Regions from separate parts of the Paenibacillus sp. EPM92 genome, predicted to be linked through region 1. Evidence: riboswitches for the same ligand, from Rfam matches in the RefSeq annotation. Region 1 holds a riboswitch; each other region holds the start of a gene.

Region 1 (7,084 bases):
GAAGGGTGAAAGGAGTCCGGACGGGCCTCTTTTTCTTTTGAAAGATCATGCCGGGTGCAGCATGTAAGCGAGCCCGGAAGACAAGCCGTTCACTGCTGGTTTTTAACATTTCATGCTTTTAATTTAACACTTCACGCACAGAGCTATCACAGAAAGCTCAAATCCATGTAAAGTTTTATTAAAGCGCTTACATTAATTCTAAGGGGGCTTTCGACATGAACATACCTAAACAACTGGAAAACCGCGCAATAGCCAAAGTGCAATCCGCCGCTGTAGAGATCGGCAAGCTCTTGGAAGGACACGCATGGTCCGAACGGTCAGAGGATATTCGGGTATTATTGGACCAGTTGCTTCAAAATGATGAATACTTCCTGGTCGTCGAGCATCACGGACTATCCGTTCTGCATACAAACCGGCTGCGCGAGGGGACGGTCTTCAATGATGTCGTTGGCTTGGCGGCTGCGCAAACGGACAAGCCGTTAGCTCAAATTTACCACCGTAACACCGGTGAGGTTATATTGGATGTTTCGACTCCTGTGAACATTCCGGGGGCGGGAGCTTCGCCTTATAATTTGCGGCTGGGTGTGATCGTGCAATCCTTATCTTTTCAGGCAACCTGGTACACCGTTTACAGTATTCCATTGCTGATTGCTTTAGGCGGCCTCGGGCTGGCCGATTCGTGGGGGGAACGCGCCGGGGCGGGCCTTCTTGTGCTGGCGGCGTTCGCCGGGACGGGCTTGTATTTTCATCGAACGGTGCTTCAAAGCTTGAAGAGCTGGATGGGCCGCATGAAAGCCATTTCTTCCGGCAAGCTGATGCCCGCTGCGGCAGGCTCCAGGCGCAATGAGCTCGGACAAGTTTCGTTTGAGATCAACAAAATTGTGATAGGGATGAGAGCGATCTTGTCCGACATGAAGGAGGCTTCCTCCACCGTGAATAAGATCGGGTCCGAGCAGGCCGACGAAATTCGGCAGCTGCTGTCTTCGGCTGAGCAGCTGGTAGCGAGCATGCAGGAAGTGAGCGCGGGAGCGAATGACCAGCTGCAGCTCATCGAACTTAACGGCAGCCGGATGCAGCAGATTCACGACAGAGTCAGCCGGGCCGGTCAAGACATGGAGCTTTCGGGCAAGATATCCGAGGAGGCCCGGACATCGTCGCATGCCGGGCTGGAGAAGACGCTGGAATTGCGCAATGACATGAATGACCTGCAGGAAACGAGCAAGCGGAGCGTGAGCTCGATGGAAGAGCTGGAGCGGCAATTGCAAGAAATGAGAGAGTTCATCTTGTACATGCGTGAAATTGCCGAACAGACGAACCTGCTCGCGCTGAACGCCGCGATTGAGGCTGCGAGGGCCGGCGAAGAAGGCAGAGGATTCGGGGTCGTTGCCGGCGAAGTGAGGAAGCTTGCCGTTACATCCAATGAGGTAGCGGAACGCGCGATCGGGCTGACGCACAATATGGCGCTGAAATCGAAAGAAGCCGCGGATGCGGTGAAAGCGGAACGGCTTGCCGTAGAACGGGGAATCCGAAGGATTGGCCAATTGAGCGATATGATTCGCCTTGTGGCCGACAAGTGCCGCCTGACTGCGGAGCAAGCGTCCGCGCATTCTGCGGAGATGCGTGAAATTCAGCTTGGGCTTCATTCGATGGAAAGCAGCATGCAGGCGATTCGGGATATTTCTCAACAGTTCACTGCGTCCGCCCAAGCGATGGCGAGCAGCGGAGAACGGCATCACATGGCTACCGAGCTTATTGCGCAGCAAGCGGATTTGCTCAAAAGCATTTCCGGAAATCTGCAGAAAATTACCGGCCGGTTTGTGATGGAATCCTGAAGCCGCCCGCTGTAAGCGAGTGGATCGAAGCGTACGGCGGGATGAGGCCCCGCGTCAGGACCGCGGGCGGTTGGCCCGCAAGAAATAGTTGGACGATGCTTGGGGATCGTGTTATTCTTTGTACATAATTGAATCATTTGCTCGGGTAGATGTCGAACGGGAGGCTAGCCATGCCGGCGTTCGGCGAACAGGGAAGTCCGGTGAGAATCCGGCACGGTCGCGCCACTGTAAGCGGGGAGCGGCTTCCATGATGTCACTGTCCTTCAGTTGGTTTAGGGGGGGCGGTTGGGATGACGGAAGTCCGGCTTCGATCCGCAAGTCAGGATATCTGTCTAACCCGAGAACACCGTCGCCTACGCGAAATTAGGAGAAGGGGGAACGGCAATCCGTCAGGAACGTAATATTGCCTGCAGGTTCATGCGTATCGGCATCCCTTCATAGAGAAGGGGTGCTTTTTTAGTTTAAGGAAGGTCAGTTTCAAGAGAGGGGAATAGGACAACAGATGAAGAGTAACAGATGGATCAACAAGATAAGCATGGTCCTGCTAAGCTGGTGCTTGCTCATATCCATGCTTGGCGGGCTGGCGCCTGCGTATGCGGATGGAGCGGGGAGAGGGCTTGTCACGGTTCCTCAGGCTATAGACGATGCGGCCGGCTACATCCTGGATGCGAATGGAGGCGCGCTTTCCGATTGGGATGCTTATGCGCTGGCTGCAGCCGGGAAGCAGGTGCCGGCTTCGTATTTATCATCCGTCCGCGAGCAGCTTCAGCAGAACGGCGGACGTTACAGCAAGGTAACGGACTATGCCCGGATTGCGTTAGGCGTAAAGTCGGCCGGAGGAAACCCCGAGCAGATCGCGGCCGGGTCGAGTTCGTACAATCTTATTGAGGGCATTTATAACAGCGATGTGCTGACTGCCCAGGGAACGAACGGCGCGATTTATGCGCTGCTGGCCTTGAGCGGCGATGCTTATCACATTCCGTTAACCGCGAAGTGGAATCCCGATAAAATCGTGGCATGGCTGCTCGCGCAGCAAAATGCGGACGGCGGATGGCCGCTTGGGGCCGGAGGGCCGAGCAGCATCGACATTACAGCGTCTGCTGTGAACGCCCTGGCCGCTCATACCGCGCACACCGGTGTCCGGCCGGCGATGGACCGCGGCATTCAATGGCTGTCCTCGCAGCAATTAGCGAACGGCGGATTTTCGGAGTATGGGGAAAATGCGGAAAGCACCGCACAGGTCATTCTCGCGTTGTCCGCTGCCGGACTCGACGCGCGCAGTTCAGGCTTCGCGAAGGCGAACGGCAACCCGCTTACCTATTTATTCGGTTACCGGCAAGGCGACGGCGGATTTGCCCATGTGGCCGGCGGTTCTTCCGACGGATGGGCCACGGTGCAATCGCTTGTGGCGCTGGCGGCCTTCCATACGGCTGTCAACGGTGACAGCGGATCGTATGAGGCGATCCTGACCACAGGGGGCGGAGCGCCTGCCGCAGCTCGCGTGACGGTTCATGTGGAAGGCCCCGCCGGTACGATCGCCGAAGGCTCCGCCGTTGCGGGGACTGCCTATGAGGCTGTGGCTCAAGTGCTGCATGCGCAGGGGGTTCCTTTTCAAGAGAGCGACGGCCATTTCATTCATACGATCAACGGAATTTCCGGTAAAAGCGACTACAGCACCTGGTGGTGGTACAATGTCAAACGCCAGGGCTCCTGGGATTATGCCCGCACGAATAACCTGGGCATGGCTGACTACTCCCTGCGTAACGGCGATGACATTTATTTGTACTATACAGGCATAAGTACCGCATTGGTGGATTCGATTAAGGTGGAGCCGGCGATGCCGGTTGAAGGCCAGGCAGTAACGGTTCAGGTCTATCGGTCGGTATGGGATTATGACGTTACAAGGGACGAGGTCGTCACGGTTGCCGCCAGCGTTTATGTAGAATTGGGCGGACGTAAGGTGGAGACGGACGCAAACGGATACGCGTTGTTCCCGTCCGGCTTGCCCGGCGGCACCTATCAAGCGGTTGTAACAGGCTATCAAGACGGGCTTGCGCCGAAGATCGTCAAGGATTCCAAGACGATTCAGGTCGGAACGGCGGCGATTCAAATTGAAGGAGCTTCAGGCACTTATGCCGAAGGGAAGGCGAGTTCTCCGAATTTGCTGGAAAGCGTTGTGCGGCTTCTAGATGCCAACCAGGTTCCTTACGAGCTTGAACACGCCAGCTTCGGAACGTACATCCAATCCGTCGGCGCTGATGCCGGGGCTTGGCTCTATGCGATCTACCGCCAAGGCAAGTGGAATCCGGGAATGGTCGGCGCGGATCAATATACGCTGCAGCCGGGGGACCGGGCGGTCGTTTATATTAGCGGATTCGACGCGGAGTGGAACTCGTCGACGTATTTGGTCGATTCGATTGCCTTGAATCCTGCACAGCCTAAGGCTAACGAATCGTTCACCGTTACGGTGAAGAAGACGCTCGCGGACAATAAGCCGGCTTCTCCCGCAGCCGGCATTCAAGTGAAGATCGGAAGCTTGACCGCCACAACAAGCAGTGAAGGCATCGCCACATTCGCCGGATTGCCTGCAGGAACCTATACCCTCGATATATCGGGCTATGTGACCGGTGAGGCGCCGAAAGTGGTACATACCTCGCAACCGGTGACGATTCAACCGAGAACCGGGGGCGGAACAGACGGAGGAACGGGTCCTGTCGTCAATCCGGTCGTATATGTGTCCGTAACCGGGGACAGCAGCATGGGGACGATCCTGCCTTCGACCTCGGTTTCCTTGCAGAGCGGCGACACGCCTTATTCCATTCTGATCCGGGCCCTGGGCGCAGGCCGCGTTCAATCGTCCGGCTCGGGCTCGACGGCTTACGTCCAAGGCATTGACGGACTGCGGGAATTCGACCGGGGGCCGCTAAGCGGCTGGATGTACGCGGTCAACGGCACCTACCTGAGCACAGGGGCGGATTCCACGTCCTTGAAGCCGGGCGATACGGTGGCGTGGCGTTATACGCTGGACGGCGGCAAGGATTTGAATGCCGGCGCGGGTACCGGAGGAACGGGCGCTGTCGGGGTACCGGTGGCGCCGACCGTCCCGGCGGCTGCCGATGTGGTTCAGAAGCTGGAGATGCCGTATAACAACCGGAAGCCGATCCATGAGATCGCGAAGCCGGCCATTGTCTTGAACGCAGACAAGAAAATGACGGCGAATGCCGCCGATACGCTCAAGAAGGACTTGGCGGCCAATACGGTGAACGTGCAAAAAGCGGCAGCTGCCGATACCGAAACCGTCATTGCCGACGCCAAAGCGGAGGTTCAGCTCCAGGTTCCGGCCGGTGCGCTTAAGGAAACGACGAAGCTGACGGTCAGCGAGCTTCCTTCGGCTTCGGCCGGGCGGAACGAGCTCGTTTCCTCGATGTATGAGTTCGGCCCGCAGGGTCAGTCCTTTGATACACCGGTACAAATTTCGATTAAAACGCCGGTTGCCTCGGTAAGTCTGGATCAGTTGGCGCTGGTGTGGCTGGATGAGCAGACGGAGCAATGGATTCCGATTCCGGCCGTCATCGATGCCGAGACGGGAACGGTTACCGGATGGGTGAACCATTTTACGAAATTCGCGGTTATCGACAAGTCCAAAGTGGCGCCGGCTGCGGGCATAGACGTCGGACCTTCCATCGAACGGGCGGCCCAATGGCTGAAGGGCGGCGTGGAACTGAGCGACTGGTCGGCCTATGCGCTGAGCAGAGCCGGCGTGGCCGTTCCAAACGATTACCTCGCTTTGGCTTCCGCCAAGCTGAAGGAGAAGAACGGCGAGTTCCGGAACGTCACCGACTATGAAAGATTGGCGCTAAGCATACAGGCGGCAGGCGGCAATCCGGAATCGATAGGCGGCTTCAATCTGATCGAGCGTATTTATAATAACGAGCGGATGGAAGTACAGGGAAGCAACGGCCCGATTTATGCGCTGCTGGCTTTGAACGGAGGCGCTTATCGCATTCCGGCCGATGCGAAATGGACGACCGGGAAGCTGGCGCAGTGGATCCTCGACGTGCAGAATGCGGACGGCAGCTGGCCGCTTGTGAAGGGCGAGCAGGGAAATCCCGACTTAACGGCTGCGGCGCTGGCTGCCCTTACCCCTTACCAAGAGCGGACGGATGTGAAAGCCGCCATGGAGAGGGCGGTTAAATGGCTGGGCTCCGTGCAGTCCCCGGACGGCGGCTTTGCCCTGAACGGTGTGGAGAATGCGGAAAGTACAGCGCAAGTGATTTGGGGTCTCTCGGTAAGCGGAACCGATCCGGTGAACAGCCCGTATTTCAAGTCCGGCAAGCAGAGCATGCTGGCCTGCTTGCTCGGGCTGCAGCTGAGTAACGGCGGTTTCCCTCATGAACGCGGAGGGGAAGCGGAGGTCATGGCTACGGAGCAGGCGTTAATGGCGCTGGGAGCGTACCAAGCCTATGTGAATCTTGATCGGCAGGTGCCTGCCGCCCCGGTCTACGCCGACCAGACGGACATTGCCTCCTGGGCGCTGCCGTTCGTACAGAAGGCGTCTATTTACCGGATCATGGAGGGGACGGGCGGATCGGTACCCGTTTTCGAACCTAAACAAAAAGTGACCCGCGTACAATTTACCGCGATGCTGCTGCGGATGATGGGCGAAGCGCCTCTGGCCGAAGCCACGACGGATTTCGCAGATGTCGCTCCGGATGCCTGGTACGCAGGCTATGTGACCAAAGCGGTGGCGAAGGGCATCGTGCAGGGCGTAAGCGCGGATCGGTTTGCTCCGGATGCCGCCATTTCACGTCAGGAGATGGCTATCATGCTGGCAAGAGCGCTGCAATTGCAAGCCACAGGCGCCGATTCCGCCGGATTTATCGATATGAGCGAATCGTACCCGGATGCCGTACCATTCATTCAAGCCGTGCGCGAGCAAGGGCTGATGGAAGGCGACGAAGCGGGACGGTTCCTGCCGCTGGATTCGGCAACGCGCGAGATGGCTGCGGTCGTAGCGGTAAGAGCCTATGAATTGACAAAAAAGCCGTAATCGGTGAGGATGAAAAGAGCCCTGTTCGCAAGGGGCTCTTTCTTTCCTTTTCATGTCAGGAGGATCCTAGATGTATCGATTATTTCTGCTGGGAATTGCCGTGATGACCGCTCTCTCCGGCTGTGGGCCGCAAGCGCAGCCTTCTGCCGGCGCGGCCTCGCAGCCCCCTGCGCAAGGGGCGGCCGCGGACAACGCTGCTTCG
Region 2 (7,084 bases), on a different contig from region 1:
GCTGATCGGGGACACTCCCGCAGTTCGGATTCGGCGGCTGGCAGGCGAAGACGATGCCGAATTGTATGTAAAGCTTGAATATTTCAATCCCAGCGGCAGCGTGAAGGACCGGGCCGCTTATAATTTGATTATACAAGCTGAGAAGGACGGGCGTCTGAAGCCGGGGGCTACGATTATCGAGCCGACGAGCGGGAACACGGGGATCGGACTGGCGATGAATGCGGCGGCCAAAGGGTACCGGGCGATATTGATCATGCCGGATAATATGTCGAAGGAGCGGATTAATATTCTGAAAGCCTATGGGGCCGAAGTTGTGCTCACGCCAGCCGAGGAGCGCATGCCAGGGGCTATCCGGAAGGCCGAGGAGCTTCGCGGGCAAATCCCCGACAGCTTCATTCCGCAGCAGTTTGAAAACCCCGCGAACCCGGACATCCACCGGGTGACGACGGCGCTCGAAATTCTCGAGCAGATGGAAGGGCGTCTCGATGCGTTCGTCGCCACTTCGGGAACGGGAGGCACGATTACCGGTACGGGTGAAGCGCTTCGCAAGGAGCTGCCGGACATCCAGATTTATGTCGTCGAGCCTAAGGGCTCGCCGGTGCTGTCCGGAGGCAAGCCGGGGCCGCACAAGCTGGTCGGGACGAGCCCGGGCTTTGTTCCGGCGATCTTGAATACGAGCGTATACGACGAGATTGTGCAAGTATCCGACGAGGACGCGCTGCATACGATGCGCGAGCTCGCCAGGCGCGAGGGCATTCTTGTCGGGCCGTCGGCAGGGGCGTCGGTGTGGACCGGGTTGCAGGTGGCGCGCAGGCTTGGAGCCGGCAAACGGGTGTTATGCATAGCTCCTGATACGGGCGAACGCTATTTAAGCATGGATATTTTTTAAACGAATACAAAGATACTCGGCTAAGAAGCCGGGTATTTTTCATTCAGATAGTTTGCATATTTATTCAATAATGTGTATAATAATCAATATAAAGCAGGTGGATGTTACGGTCCTGAATCAGGGGAGGAGAATCGCGAAATGAAAATCGCGCTGCATAACGAGCTTCCGGGTGAAGCGCAATTTCGTCAATGGATCGACTCTATGGCGGGAGAAGCCGACGGCTTTCCGGTCTTCGAATATGAAACGATATGTCAAAGCGGGCGTATTATCGCCGCTTATGATCAAGAACGATTAGTTGGCCTCGGCCGGCTGTCGGACAATAACGCCGCTTCGCAGATGGAATTTTCCATATTGCCGGAGTACCGTAACCGGGAGATTGAAATGTATATGCGTAAGCTGCTGCCCGTTGCATCGTCGAAGTCGTCCGTTCATTCATAGCGGCCAAGCCCGCCAATCCTACCAGTGCCCATATCAGGTGTCCAGCGGAATGAAGCTGAACGCCTTTTTTTTGCGCCCGGAACCTCGAAGAGGAATCACCTATTTTTGCTTTGCCAAGCGGGTGCGATAGGTGTAATATGAAGAAATAGTTTCTTGTTTAAACAGGAGGATGAGTCCATGGAACAATTCAAAATGAAAATCATTGAGCTGCTGAAGGAAGACGCTCGCCGCACACCAGCCCTGATCGCGACTATGCTTGCGGCACCGGAGGCGGAAGTGGCGGAGGCGATCCGCGAGCTCGAGGAAGCGAACGTTATCGTAAAATACGCGACGGTCGTGAATTGGGCCAAAGTGGATAGCGAGAAAGTCACCGCTTTAATCGAAGTGCAGATTACACCTGAACGCGGCCGCGGTTTCGATGCCATAGCGGAGCGTATTAACTTATATCCGGAAGTGAAGTCGGTTTACTTGATGTCGGGAGCGTACGATTTGCTTGTTGAAATTGAAGGCAAGACGCTCAAGGAAGTCGCGTCGTTCGTATCGAACAAGTTGTCCCCGATCGATCGCGTGCTGTCGACGAAGACGCATTTTATTTTGAAAAAGTATAAACAGGACGGGATTTCGTTCGAGGATCATCAGGACGACAGCCGTCTGCTAATCTCACCGTAAAGGACGTCGTGAACGATGATAGAACAACAAAGTCAAAGTCAAACCAAGAAATCGATGTCGAGCTATATTGCTCCGCTTGTACGCGAAATTCCGCCTTCGGGGATCCGCAAGTTTTTCGATCTGACTGTCGGCAGTAAAGATATCATCTCCCTTGGCGTCGGCGAACCGGACTTTAGCACGCCTTGGCACGTCAGAGAAGCATGCGTCTATGCGCTGGAGAGGGGAAACACCAAATATACGCCGAATTCCGGCTTGCCGGAGCTGCGCGAAGCTATCGCCGAATACTTGTACGATTCGTTCCAGGTCCCTTACGAACCGACGGACGAGGTGCTCGTTACGGTCGGCGGCAGCGAAGCGATCGACCTGGCGCTTCGCGTGTTGGTTACGCCGGGCGACGAGATTCTGATCCCGGAGCCTTGTTATATTTCGTATAGCCCGATTACGAAAATCGGCGGCGGCATTCCCGTAGGGATCGAGACGTTCGCCAAAGATCAGTTCAAGCTGACGCCTGAAGCATTGAAAGCGGCCATCACGCCTCGCTCTAAAGTGCTGATTTTGTGCTACCCCAGCAATCCGACGGGAGGCATCATGACCTATGAGGATTGGCTGCCTATCGCCAAAATCGTCGAGGAGCACGATCTTATCGTCATCTCGGACGAAATATACGCCGAGCTGACGTATGAGAAAAAGCACGTCAGCTTCGCCTCCATACCCGGCATGCGCGACCGGACGATTCTGGTTAGCGGGTTCTCCAAGGCTTTCGCCATGACCGGATGGCGGATGGGGTATGCTTGCGGACACCGCGATTTGATTGCGGCCATGCTGAAAATCCATCAATACACCGTCATGTGCGCGCCGTCAATGGGCCAAGTGGCGGCCATCGAAGCGCTTCGGCACGGGCTGGAGGAGAAGGACCGGATGGTGGAGTCGTACAATCAGCGCAGGCGGTTAGTTGTGCATGGTTTCAGCCAGATCGGTTTGCCGTGCCATGAGCCGCAAGGAGCGTTTTATGCGTTTCCTTCGATTCAAGCGACCGGCCTTACCTCGGAGGAATTTGCGCAGCGCCTTTTATTCGAGGGGAAGGTCGCGGCGGTGCCCGGATCTGCGTTCGGACTGGGCGGCGAAGGTTTTTTACGCTGTTCCTACGCCTATTCGGTCAGTCAATTGACGGAAGCGATCGATCGAATAGGAAATTTCATGAAAAAGTTGTAGGTTCGACAAAAATAGTCATTTTCAAGTTTCTCCAAAACTGGTATGTTAGATGTATGGAAGTTTCATAGATAAATCCTTTATGAAGCTGTTATCCATAGGTCTAAAGATCGGGAACGGGAGGGATGAACGATGGCATTTCCGGAATATCGGCTTCGGCAGTATTTGAACGTCGTATGGATTCAAGAGAACGATCGCAATGCCAAGTGGATTTTTGGTAAACGGAAAACAAACTCATCCGCAACGTCTTTAGAAGATGAAATTTACCGTCTGCGACAAGAGCTGGAATCGTTAGTCCAAAGCGGGAATACGTTAACTTCCCCTCGAGTCGTCGAGATTAGCATGGAACTGGACATTAAAATTAATGAATATATGAATCGTCATCGTGGAAGCCGTTCCTGAACGGCTTCTTTTCGTTATTCCTTATATTTTGATACAAGCCTTTCGGGTATGGTAAGATAGGTCGATAGAGACCTAGCAGATGAATGTTTTGATGCAACGCGGCAAATGGGAGGAAAAGGATTTGAGGAAAGGAAGCTGGCTGGTCATCGCGTTGGTCCTTATGCTTCTGGCCGGATGCGGCGGCGGAGGAACGAAAGCGGACGTGCCGATTTTTATCATGTCATCGACAAGCATGCCGGGCGGTGCGGCGGAGAAGCTTGAAGCGGCCCTTGTGTCTAAAGTGGGAGAAGCCCCAACGGTGGCAGTCGCGGTCTCCCCGATGTTTTCGCTCGAGAAGATGATCATTGAGGTTGCGGCGGCCGGTAACGGTATTCTCATCCTTCCCGGCGATCAATTCCGGGGCTTGGGTAAGCAGGGTGGATACGTGCCGCTCGACGAATTGGCGAAGGCGGAAGACTTCCCGGACGGAGTGCTGGAACTGCCGGTGGACGGGAATCCGGACGGCAAGCTCGAAAAGCACTTATTCGGCATCCCGGTCGAGAAGACGACATGGTTCGCCGATCTGGGCCTGGGCGGCCAAGACTTGTACGCGTTCATTCCGCAAAATGCGCCGGATATTGAAAAAGCGAAGCAAGTGATGAAGCACATTGCGCAAAAATAGCCGTTGTCCTGAACGATTGGGCAATAAGCGGCGTTGTTCTAAATAAAGGTTCGGGTGCCTGCGGGCGGCGAAAGCCGCTGGTTCGCAGGTTAAAAGGGAAGCCGGTGCGATTCCGGCGCGGTCCCGCCACTGTAACCGGGCGATAAGCTCTCTCTGATAGCCACTTGCCGGCAATTGCCGGTTGGGAAGGCGAGAAAGCGCCGAAAGGAGCCCGGAAGCCAGGAAACCTGCCCGAACTTCATACGCTTGTTCCTTTCGCGGAAAAGGAGCGCAGCGGCGGTTTGCTCCGGCCCCAGGTCTTTACGACCCGGGATCGGGTCTGAAACATGCCCTCTGCTCCGGATTCGCGTCCGCAGGCGGAGGTTTTTTTGTATGTTCAGTCAAGGGAACGTTCTAGCCAATGATGAATGAAGGAGAGAAAAGATGATGAATACCAGCACGAAACGACACTTGCGAAAGCTGACGACGGCCGTCGTCAGCTTAGCGCTTGCGGCCGCATTGGCTGCTTGCGGCAGTAAGGCGACCGCGCCGAACCAAGGTCAGCTCGTCGACCCGCCGAAAGCGCAGAGCAGCCAGCAGGAAGGAACGGAGCAAGCGAAGCGGACGACATACCCGCTGAAGGTGCAGGATGCGACAGGCAAGGAATTCGTGTTTGAGAAAGCGCCGGAGCGGATCGCTTCGACGTCACCGAGCGAAACGGAGATCTTGTTTGCGCTCGGACTCGGGAGTAAAATCGTCGGCGTCTCGGATTATTGCGATTACCCGGCGGAAGCTGCGACGAAGCCGAAGCTCGGCAGCATCACGAAGCCGAACGAAGAAGCGCTGATCGGAGCGGGCGCCGATTTTGTTCTGACCGGCGTTTCCATGAAAGCGCCGACGGTGGACAAGCTGCGCGAGCTGAAGATCAATCTGTATCAGGTACAGCCGAAAACGATGGACGACGTCCTGGCGAACATTGAGAGAATGGGCGAAATTTTCGATCGCCAAGAAGAAGCCCGGAAGCTCGTCGAGCAAATGAAAGCGGATCGGCAAAGCGTGGTCGACGCTGTAAAATCAGTAAAGCCGGAGCAGAGGAAAAAAGTGTTCATCGAATTTTCCCCGGGCTATACCGTCGGTTCGGGCGAGTTTTTGAGCGAACTGATCGAGACGGCAGGCGGGATCAACGTATACGCATCGGAGAAAGGGTACGTCAAGCTGAGCGAAGAGAAAGTCATCGCCGCAAACCCGCAGGTCATTTTGTATCCGAAAAATTTGATCGACGACAAGTCGAAAAAAACGCTCGACCAAATCATTCGCGAGCGCAGCGGCTGGGATCAGCTCGAAGCGGTGAAAGGAAACAAGCTGGCCGGCATCGATAAAGATACGACAAGCCGTCCGGGTCCGCGAATTACGGAAGGCTTGAAGGAAATCGCCAAAGGGATTTATCCGGAACTGGTGAACTAATGAAGCGGAAGCTGATGCTATGGGGCGGACCTTGCCTTGTCTTGCTTCTGTTAGCCGCAACCGTCTCATTATCGGTCGGCTCGGTGCAGGTGCCTTTCGTGCACGTCTGGAAAATATTGCTGCATCACCTGCCTGGCATGGAGGGGCGCTTAACGGTAGATTGGCAAACGTCTTCGGAGCAAATCGTGTGGAAGGTCAGGCTGCCTCGCGTCGTGCTCGGGATGCTCGTCGGAGCGGCCTTGGGACTGGCTGGCGCCGCTTTCCAAGGGGTGCTGCGCAATCCGCTGGCCGATCCGTACACGCTCGGCGTTTCCTCGGGCGCGTCGGTCGGCGCTTCCTTTCTTATCTTATTCGGCTTGCAGTATGTATTCGGCGAATGGAGCGTTCCGGCGGTCGCCTTCGGTACAGGAACGCTAACGCTTGCGGTCGTGCTGATGCTGGCGAGAGCGGACGGCAAGCTGCGGATCGAAACGGTGATTTTATCGGGTGTGGTGATGCAGGCGTTTTTGTCGGCCCTAGTCTCGCTGATGGTCTCGATGTCGAAGCAGGTCATCAATGAAATTATATTCTGGCTGATGGGCAGCTTGGCGCTTCGCGGTTGGTCGTATACGTTGATATTGCTGCCTTACCTGGTAATTGGCGTAGCGGTGCTGACCGGTTACGGCCGGGCCATGAACGTATTCGCGCTAGGCGAGCGGCAAGCGGCATACTTAGGCGTCAACATCGAGCGCACCAAGCTGATCGTATTGATCGCTTCCACGTTAATTACGGCGGCGGCCGTATCCGTCTCCGGCGTGATCGCGTTCGTCGGACTGCTCGTGCCGCACTTGCTGCGGCTGATCGCCGGGCCGGATTACCGCCTGCTGCTGCCGTTATCGGTGATAGGCGGCGCCATCTACGTGCTGCTCGCGGATACGCTTGCGCGCACGCTGCTTAGTCCGACGGAGATTCCGCTAGGCGTGGTGACCGCATTCATGGGCGCGCCGTTCTTCGCTTATTTGTTGCGACGACGAAAGCGCATCATTCGGGACCAAGCGGTGTGAGCGCAGCAGGGAAACGGTAAGGGGACGCTAGGAAACGAAGGAGGAGGCTGGACGGCGGTTAGGCGGAGATTGGCGAATGCGGCGAAGGGGGACTTGCCATGATCGAGGTTGCGATGGAACGGGTGGTGAAGCGGTACGGCGCGCGGACAGTTCTGAACGGCATCGACTTTCAGGTGGAGCCGGGGGAATGGTTTGGCATTCTCGGTCCGAACGGCGGCGGCAAATCGACGCTGCTGCAGGCTATGGCCGGCGTCGAGCCGATAGACGGCGGGACGGTGAAGCTTTCGGGCAAGCCGGTCGGCGAGTACTCGCGTAAAGCGCTGGCCCGGC
Region 3 (7,084 bases), on a different contig from region 1:
AACCACTTCCCCGTTTTCAAGCCGCTCTTCACGTACTCATACGCCTGTATCGTTTTAGGTATCATTTTGTCCAAGACCAGAACCTCCACCAAACACTAAGATCTTATTGCGTGCTTGGTATCATTCTATGTATCCATGATCCTATTCATTTCCGTGTTCCGAACTTAACTTAATGGAAACAAACCGATAACTCGCAAATTAGATTACGTAATATATATTATGTATACTATATTTCAAAAAGAATCGCCCCTACAGTATCGGGTCGATTTGTACCGCAGCTTGCTTGCCGCTCAGCTGAATCCCGGTTTTGGGGCGTCCGTACGGCTTCAATTCCTGCAGCAGCGACTGCAGCAGCTCCTTCGCTTTCGGACCTTCCTTTCCTTGAAGACGAACGACCGCCAGCACGGCATCGCCGGATTTCAGGATGCGTTCCGCCTGCTGCTTCTTCGTGTCGAAGTCATGCTCTTCGATGTGCGCAGTTAGACGGATTTCCTTGAATTTCGGCTCCCGTTCGCGTTTGCGGGCTTGTTGCTCTTCCTGTTTGGCCGCTCCCTTGCCGATTAGCTTGCAGGGCGGCGGGCTGCTCATCAGCGAAGTGCATACTAAATCGACCTTCAGCTTGCGGGCTAAAGCGAGCGCTTCCGAGGTGGGGACGATCCCCAGCTCCTCGCCGTTGATACCGGTCAATTGAACTTCGGACGCTTTTATCTTTTCATTCATGATCATTGTGAACTCACCCGAACTTTCGTTATAATGATCCATATTACCCGCCAGAAGGAGATTTTTCAATGAGCCGCAAAGAATTGGAAGAGCAAATCATCCGCAATTATCAGCGCGACGAACAAATGATGATCCTCGTATTCGCGCAGTGGTGCGTCAATCACAATCTGGACCCTTTCGATATTTACTTGCGCGCGTATCCGCAGCAAGAAGGCAATGAAGCGCTCCGACAAGCGGTCGAATTAACGGTGCCCAAGGAAGAATCGGAGGAGATTGGGGATGAGACGCTGCTCGGCGTACTCTCGTTGTTTGGCAACGACGAGCTCGCTTATATCGTCACGGAAGAAATCGCACAGCGCAAGAAGAGCAAACGTTAATCTCCTCATCTCATAACGACAAAGGGCCGCCGCCCCTAACGGTTCGACGACCCTCTAGCGCAAGACCAGGCTCAGCGCCACGTCTCCTGCATCGCCTTCCATGCGGCGATGTCCCTCGGAGGCTTGGCACCGAGTCTTCTGTCAGCGGGCAGCGCCTTCCACAGCTCAACGAGCGCCGGCAGCTCCAATCCGTAAGCGGCCAGCACGTCGGCTTCCGTGAACACGTGCTCCGGCGTACCTTCCATGACGCACGCTCCTTCGTACATGACGAGGATCCAATCGGCCCACGCATAGGCCATGTTCAAATCATGGGTGGCCATCGCCACGGTGATCCCTTGTCCATGAATCCGGTTTAACTCCTCCACCAGCCGATGCTCCGAACGACGATCCAGATAGGCTGTCGGCTCGTCCAGCAGCAGCAGCTCAGGCTCAAGCACGAGCACGCCGGCTAAGGCGACGCGTTTTTTTAGACCCAGACTCAATTGATGAAGCGGAGTCTCCGCCCATGGCGTAAGCCCCATCACATCCAGCATGCGTTCGGTGCGCCGGCGTATTTCCTGCTCCTCCAGACGGGCGTTGCGCAGCCCGTACGATACGTCCTCGTAAGTCGTATGTAAGATCAACTGCTGCTCCGGGTCTTGAAACACAAGACCGACTTGCCGGCGAAGCCGCTGCAGGTCTTCGTTCTTATAAACGTAAGGCGCATCCTTCCAAAGCATCGTTCCGGACTTCGGACGGTGAATACCGACGGCATGCAGGAAGAACGTAGATTTGCCCGAGCCGTTAGGTCCGCAAATTGCCGTGCGTTTTCCTTCAGGTATACGTATATTCAGCTGACGCAGAGAGGGCGTTTGAGCGCCCGGGTACGTGAACGTGACATCTGAAGCTTCCAATATCGGCTTCATCCTCTCACACTCCCCCCACTCGAAGCCAAATACTGAGCAGCGCGAGCGTCGCAGCACCGAGAATGCCTTCGGCTCCGTAACGTCCTGGAATCGGCTTAGGTTCGTAAGGCATAAAGTGAAGCTCTCCGGTAAATCCCCGCGACATAAGACCCTGTGACAACCCCCGATAACGGTGCATTGTCTTGGCAAACAGCTGTACGAGCAAGGCCGCGACGTCCCGCAGCGTGCGCCAGAAGCCTGCGTGTCCGCCCCGTGCCCGCTGCGCGGCGATCATTCCTTGTGCGGCATCCGAAAGGTGGAACAAGAACCGGTAGGTAATCACCATCAGCTCAAGCACGGCTTGAGGCATGCGAAGCCGCTTCATCACCTGCATCAATTCCGGGAACGGAATCGTGAAGACGATGAACAGCAAACACGCTTCACAGGCGGCTATCCGCACGAACACTTCCACCGCCTGAACCAAGGCCGCCGGTGAAATATACAACCACCCGCGAAATACCGGAACAGCCAGCAGCGCATCCGGCCGGACGCTTGCGGCGGACGAAGCCGCCTCGATTACCCACGCCGGCAAGCTGGTCACATAAAAGAAGCACGATGCGCCGAACAACCAGCTGTACGTCTTTAACGGGATACCCGCGTAACCGACCGTCCAGACCAGCATCCAACAGAAGATCACAGCCTGAACCACAGGCTGCGCCGTATACGCAAGCGTCAGCAGCACGGCCGCAAATCCGCATTTCCACATCGGGGAAACGTGCCGCAGCTTATTGGTATACGACAAGCTATCGATCGTATGGATCATCGGTTTTTAGATTTCGCGGCTTTTCCTTTATAAAGCCCGACCGTATACCCGATCACGGCAGCGCCGACGGCGGCCTGCAAAGCGAACAGCATGCTCTCGGTTTCCGCAGGCGGCTCCAGCAGCGGAGCAAACCAAGGCTCGTAGGCCGGCGACAGCTGGCGGATCATATCCTCGGCCGCCCCGTCGGCTCCCCCGAATTCTCCGTCGACAAGAAGCAGCGGAAGCGTGCTCAGCAGCACGACGCCGGCGATAAGCAGCCCGTTTTTCATCCTTTTGGTCATGAATGATCGACTCCTTTCGTTGTATGCCGCACAACCGACAAAGCTTCCGCATGGTGCAACCGCAGCCAGTTCCAGACAAGCACAGTCAACAGTCCTTCGCTAATCGCAAGCGGTACTTGCGTGATGGCGAAAATACCCGAAAATTTCATGAACGAGGCGGCAACGCCCCCTTCTGCAGCAGGGAACGCCAGAGCCAGCTGCACGGAAGTTACCAAATACGTCGACAAATCGGCTAGAGCGGCTGCCGTGAAGACGGCCCACACTTCTTTACCCGTCGTCTTCACCATGAATTTGTAGGCGAAGAACCCGACGATCGGGCCGGCAACCGCCATCGCAAACGCATTGGCTCCCAGCGTCGTCAATCCCCCGTGTGCGAGCAGCAAAGCCTGGAACAGCAGAACGATCGAACCGAGCACGCTCATCGGCAGCGGCCCGAACATCACGGTGCCGAGACCGGTTCCGGTCGGATGAGAGCTGCTGCCTGTAACCGAAGGAAGCTTCAAGGCGGACAGTACGAACGTGAACGCAGCCGCCAGACCGAGCAGCAGCTTCAATTCCGGCGACGTCTTCGTGATCCGGGCAATGGCGCGGACGCCGAGCGCGAAGAACGGGATAAACACCGCCCACCAGAAGATCGCCCATCCTGGCGGCAAGAATCCCTCCATGATGTGCATCGCATTAGCAGATTGCGGCTCGTTCACGACAAAATAAACGATAAATCCGATGATAACCGCGATCATTGACAAGACTTTGGATGATTTCATTTAATCCCCTCCCATGAATTTGTGCAACAAAAAAAGCATTCCCAACCGTAGACGGTTAGAAATGCTTCTTATCCTGATAAACTTTCGGAACGAAAGGGGCCATTCACCCTCCGTACGAAAACCGATCGCAGCAGCTTCCTAACACCTCCCTATCGTCCGTAGGTATATCAGTGTCGTCAGAACAGGCAGGTCTCCTGGCTACCAGCATCGACGCCCGCAAGCTGCCTTCCCGATCCGGTTGCGAATCAGTGGCTTCGTGGCTGCGAACTACGCTGTTACAGTGGCGGGACCGCATCGGATTTGCACCGAACTTCCCTATTAAGCTTCAACCTGAAGTTGAAGCACCTGTTCCCACAATATGCACTTGTGTAAGACTAGCCTTAATGTACACGAACCTGCCTGTGAATTCAACCCCCATATCTAACCGATTTCCTGCAATTGTGATAAAATAACGGGTACAGCGATCGGTTCAAGCAGCTGTCAACCAACAAAACAATACATAATTATAATTATGTTAACTAATTGCTGAATACAGGCAGTTAAGGAGCGTGGCCCGATGAACGTAATCAAAGTCAAAGACCGTTTGGAGCTGGAGAAAAAAATCCCGCTGATGCCCTGGTACGTGGAGAAATTCATTAATTATAAACTGCCCGACTTGTCTCCCTCTTCCCTGCTCGAATATGTGAGGGATTACGAGACATTCTTCGGCTGGCTGCTCGCCGAAGGGTTGAGTACGGCCGGACAAATGAAAGATGTGCCGCTCCTCGATCTCGAGCGGCTGCATATGGAGAGCATCGATCATTACAAGATGTTCCTCGCCATGCGCAAAACGAACGCCAATTCGAAAACGACCATTTCCCGCAAGCTGTCCTCGCTGCGCTCGTTGTTTCATTATTTGAGTCAAATCGCCGAGGACGAGAATTTCTACCCGCTGCTCAAGCGCAATGTCATGGCGAAGGTGGAAATTAAACGGACGCATAAACCGAAAGACTCGGCGGCCAAGCTCGAAGGCAAGCTGCTGCAGGAGGCGGAGATCGCCGAGTTTATCGACTATGTGAAGACGGGCTACGGCCAAGACGTGGCATCGAACAAGCAGGCGACCTATGCTTACGAGATCAATAAAACACGCGATGCCTGTCTCGTGAGCCTCATCCTCAACTCCGGACTGCGCGTGTCGGAGGTCGTTAACCTGAACGTCGAGGACGTCGATTTGAAGAAGAAGCTTATTTATGCGTTCCGCAAAGGCAAGAACGACGAGACGTTCAAAACGCCCGTCTATTTCCGGCAGGACGCGGTAGATGATCTGGCCTGTTATTTGGAGCTTCGCAGCTCTGTCTACAAAGCGCCGAAACGCGAGAAGGCGCTCTTCCTTGCTTTGGCTAACGGCAGACAGGAAGGCGAGCGTATGACCAAACGGGCGATTCAGGAAATGGTGATCAAATATGCCAAAAGATTCGGCAAACCTTACTTATCGGTTCATAAACTGCGCCATTCGTTCGCGACGGACTATTACTTGCGCAACGATCTGTACAAAACGCAGGAGCAGCTCGGTCACGCCTCGCCCGAAACGACACAAATTTACGCCCATCTAACCGATAAAACAATGTCTGAAGCGATCGACAAAGAGAAGAAGGACGGGATATCCGGTGCGTCTTGACGCCCGGAATTCCCGTCCTTCTTCGTCTGCTTAAGGCCCTTTGCTTACCCAGAACGATACATTGTCGCCTTTCTGGAGCGGAGTGCCCGGCGCAGGACTTTGACGAAACACCGTATTTGCCGAATGCGGGTTTTTCTCCAAATAAAACTGGTACCGAAGACCGGCAGCCAGCGCCTGTTTCTCCGCTTCTTCTTTGCTTAGACCGACCAGCTGCGGCGCTGTGACGGCTTGACCTTCTCCGGGTTGCGCCTCCGACGATGACTGAGGCTCAGCCGGTGTCGCGGGTACCGGGTTCGCTGCGGACGGCGTCTCCGGCAAAGCGGAGCTCTGGCCCGATTTCGCGGCGGTTTGCTGCGAGTCCGGAGACTTCCGGCCGATCCCGAGCTCCATAAACAATAGAAACACGCCGACCGCGGTCACGGCCGCCACCGTAAACAAGGCCATGCCGATCAGCGATTTTTTCCAAAAACCGCCGCTCTTAGCTTCTTCCACTTCTTCCACTTCTTCCTCTTCTTCGACGATCTCATCCTTTACGGTTGAACGAACGAGCTCATCCTTGGCCGGTACCGCTGCATGCTCCCGTTTGATCGCGAAGCGCACCTCTTCTTCCTTGTCCGGCATCCCGGCTGCCCCATCCGGCGCCGCCTGTCCGGACAGCTGGCCTAACTGCATGATGAACGACGATAAGGTATGCTGGCCCCTCCATGCACGTCCGAGAAGAACGAGCAATGCGTCCTTACGCTCATCCGTCGTGGCAACGAGAGCCGTACGCAAACGCTGCTCCCTCTGTTCCAGCGACGAAGGAATAGATTCCGTCCCCATAAACAGCTGATAGATCAAGCTGGCAAGTCCTCGAGCGCCCTGCTCGTCGCTCTTCACTTTTTCCCAGCAGTTAATAATTTTAAGGTGACCGTCGTTTCCGATCCAGACGTTGTCCGCCATGACGGAGAAGCCGGCGATGCCTTTTTCCAAGGCGTCTAGCATGCCTTTACTCAGCTCGAACGACATGGCAACGACGTCGGCCAAGGTGAATCCTCGGCGTTGTAGCCTGGCCAACAGCGGTTCCCCGTCGAACGATTTCAGAACGGCGTAAATCGATAAATCTTCGAAGCCGACGTCGAGCACATGCAAGAAGCGGGTATCATTTAAATGAGCTACCTCTTGAATCAAACGCATGTACGCTTGTTGTTCGTCGCGGTTCGGCTGCTCGGATACGAAAATAACGATATCCCGCCGCAGCGACAAATCCGTCCCCTCGAATAAAATACCGTTTTTGGCTGGAATAACCGGTTTTTTGAGTACATAACGGGCACGGAGCGTTTTCTCCATCGTGACCCCCTCCAAGCATTTACTTCTAAGCGATACTCGTTACTAACAGCATTAACCCGATTCGCAGGTTTTTAAACAGAACGGAAGACGGGCGCAAGACGGTTCTTATACGATTCGTACATCATCGTAAATTTGGAGGCGTAATCTGGAAAATCGCTTGCGGGATGCGGATGGGACACCGTTTTATAATTATTAATATTATTAATTATTAGTAATATTAAATATAAGATGACCTTCACATCTGCTTTA

The links. Region 1 has a riboswitch for cobalamin ahead of JMF85_RS27120 (S-layer homology domain-containing protein). Riboswitches for the same ligand answer to the same signal wherever they lie in the genome.
Region 2: another riboswitch for cobalamin. It lies ahead of JMF85_RS25835 (ABC transporter substrate-binding protein); the one in region 1 lies ahead of JMF85_RS27120 (S-layer homology domain-containing protein).
Region 3: another riboswitch for cobalamin. It lies ahead of JMF85_RS17770 (energy-coupling factor ABC transporter permease); the one in region 1 lies ahead of JMF85_RS27120 (S-layer homology domain-containing protein).

What each region holds. Positions count from the first base shown of each region.
Region 1 is NZ_BCPS01000109.1:48,155-55,238, reverse strand. It holds gene JMF85_RS27125 (methyl-accepting chemotaxis protein) at 216-1,832, shown strand; cobalamin riboswitch at 1,963-2,182, shown strand; gene JMF85_RS27120 (S-layer homology domain-containing protein) at 2,335-6,882, shown strand; gene JMF85_RS27115 (DUF4430 domain-containing protein) at 6,953-7,084, shown strand, end outside.
Region 2 is NZ_BCPS01000103.1:82,053-89,136, reverse strand. It holds gene cysK (cysteine synthase A) at 1-889, shown strand, start outside; gene JMF85_RS25860 (hypothetical protein) at 1,028-1,327, shown strand; gene JMF85_RS25855 (Lrp/AsnC family transcriptional regulator) at 1,505-1,996, shown strand; gene JMF85_RS25850 (aminotransferase class I/II-fold pyridoxal phosphate-dependent enzyme) at 2,012-3,208, shown strand; gene JMF85_RS25845 (aspartyl-phosphate phosphatase Spo0E family protein) at 3,338-3,607, shown strand; gene JMF85_RS25840 (hypothetical protein) at 3,729-4,268, shown strand; cobalamin riboswitch at 4,304-4,517, shown strand; gene JMF85_RS25835 (ABC transporter substrate-binding protein) at 4,692-5,711, shown strand; gene JMF85_RS25830 (FecCD family ABC transporter permease) at 5,711-6,754, shown strand; gene JMF85_RS25825 (ABC transporter ATP-binding protein) at 6,853-7,084, shown strand, end outside.
Region 3 is NZ_BCPS01000076.1:91,821-98,904, forward strand. It holds gene JMF85_RS17740 (GntR family transcriptional regulator) at 1-65, opposite strand, end outside; gene infC (translation initiation factor IF-3) at 250-726, opposite strand; gene JMF85_RS17750 (hypothetical protein) at 789-1,097, shown strand; gene JMF85_RS17755 (energy-coupling factor ABC transporter ATP-binding protein) at 1,169-2,002, opposite strand; gene cbiQ (cobalt ECF transporter T component CbiQ) at 2,007-2,804, opposite strand; gene JMF85_RS17765 (energy-coupling factor ABC transporter substrate-binding protein) at 2,801-3,085, opposite strand; gene JMF85_RS17770 (energy-coupling factor ABC transporter permease) at 3,082-3,849, opposite strand; cobalamin riboswitch at 4,017-4,213, opposite strand; gene xerS (tyrosine recombinase XerS) at 4,406-5,506, shown strand; gene JMF85_RS17780 (PASTA domain-containing protein) at 5,537-6,835, opposite strand.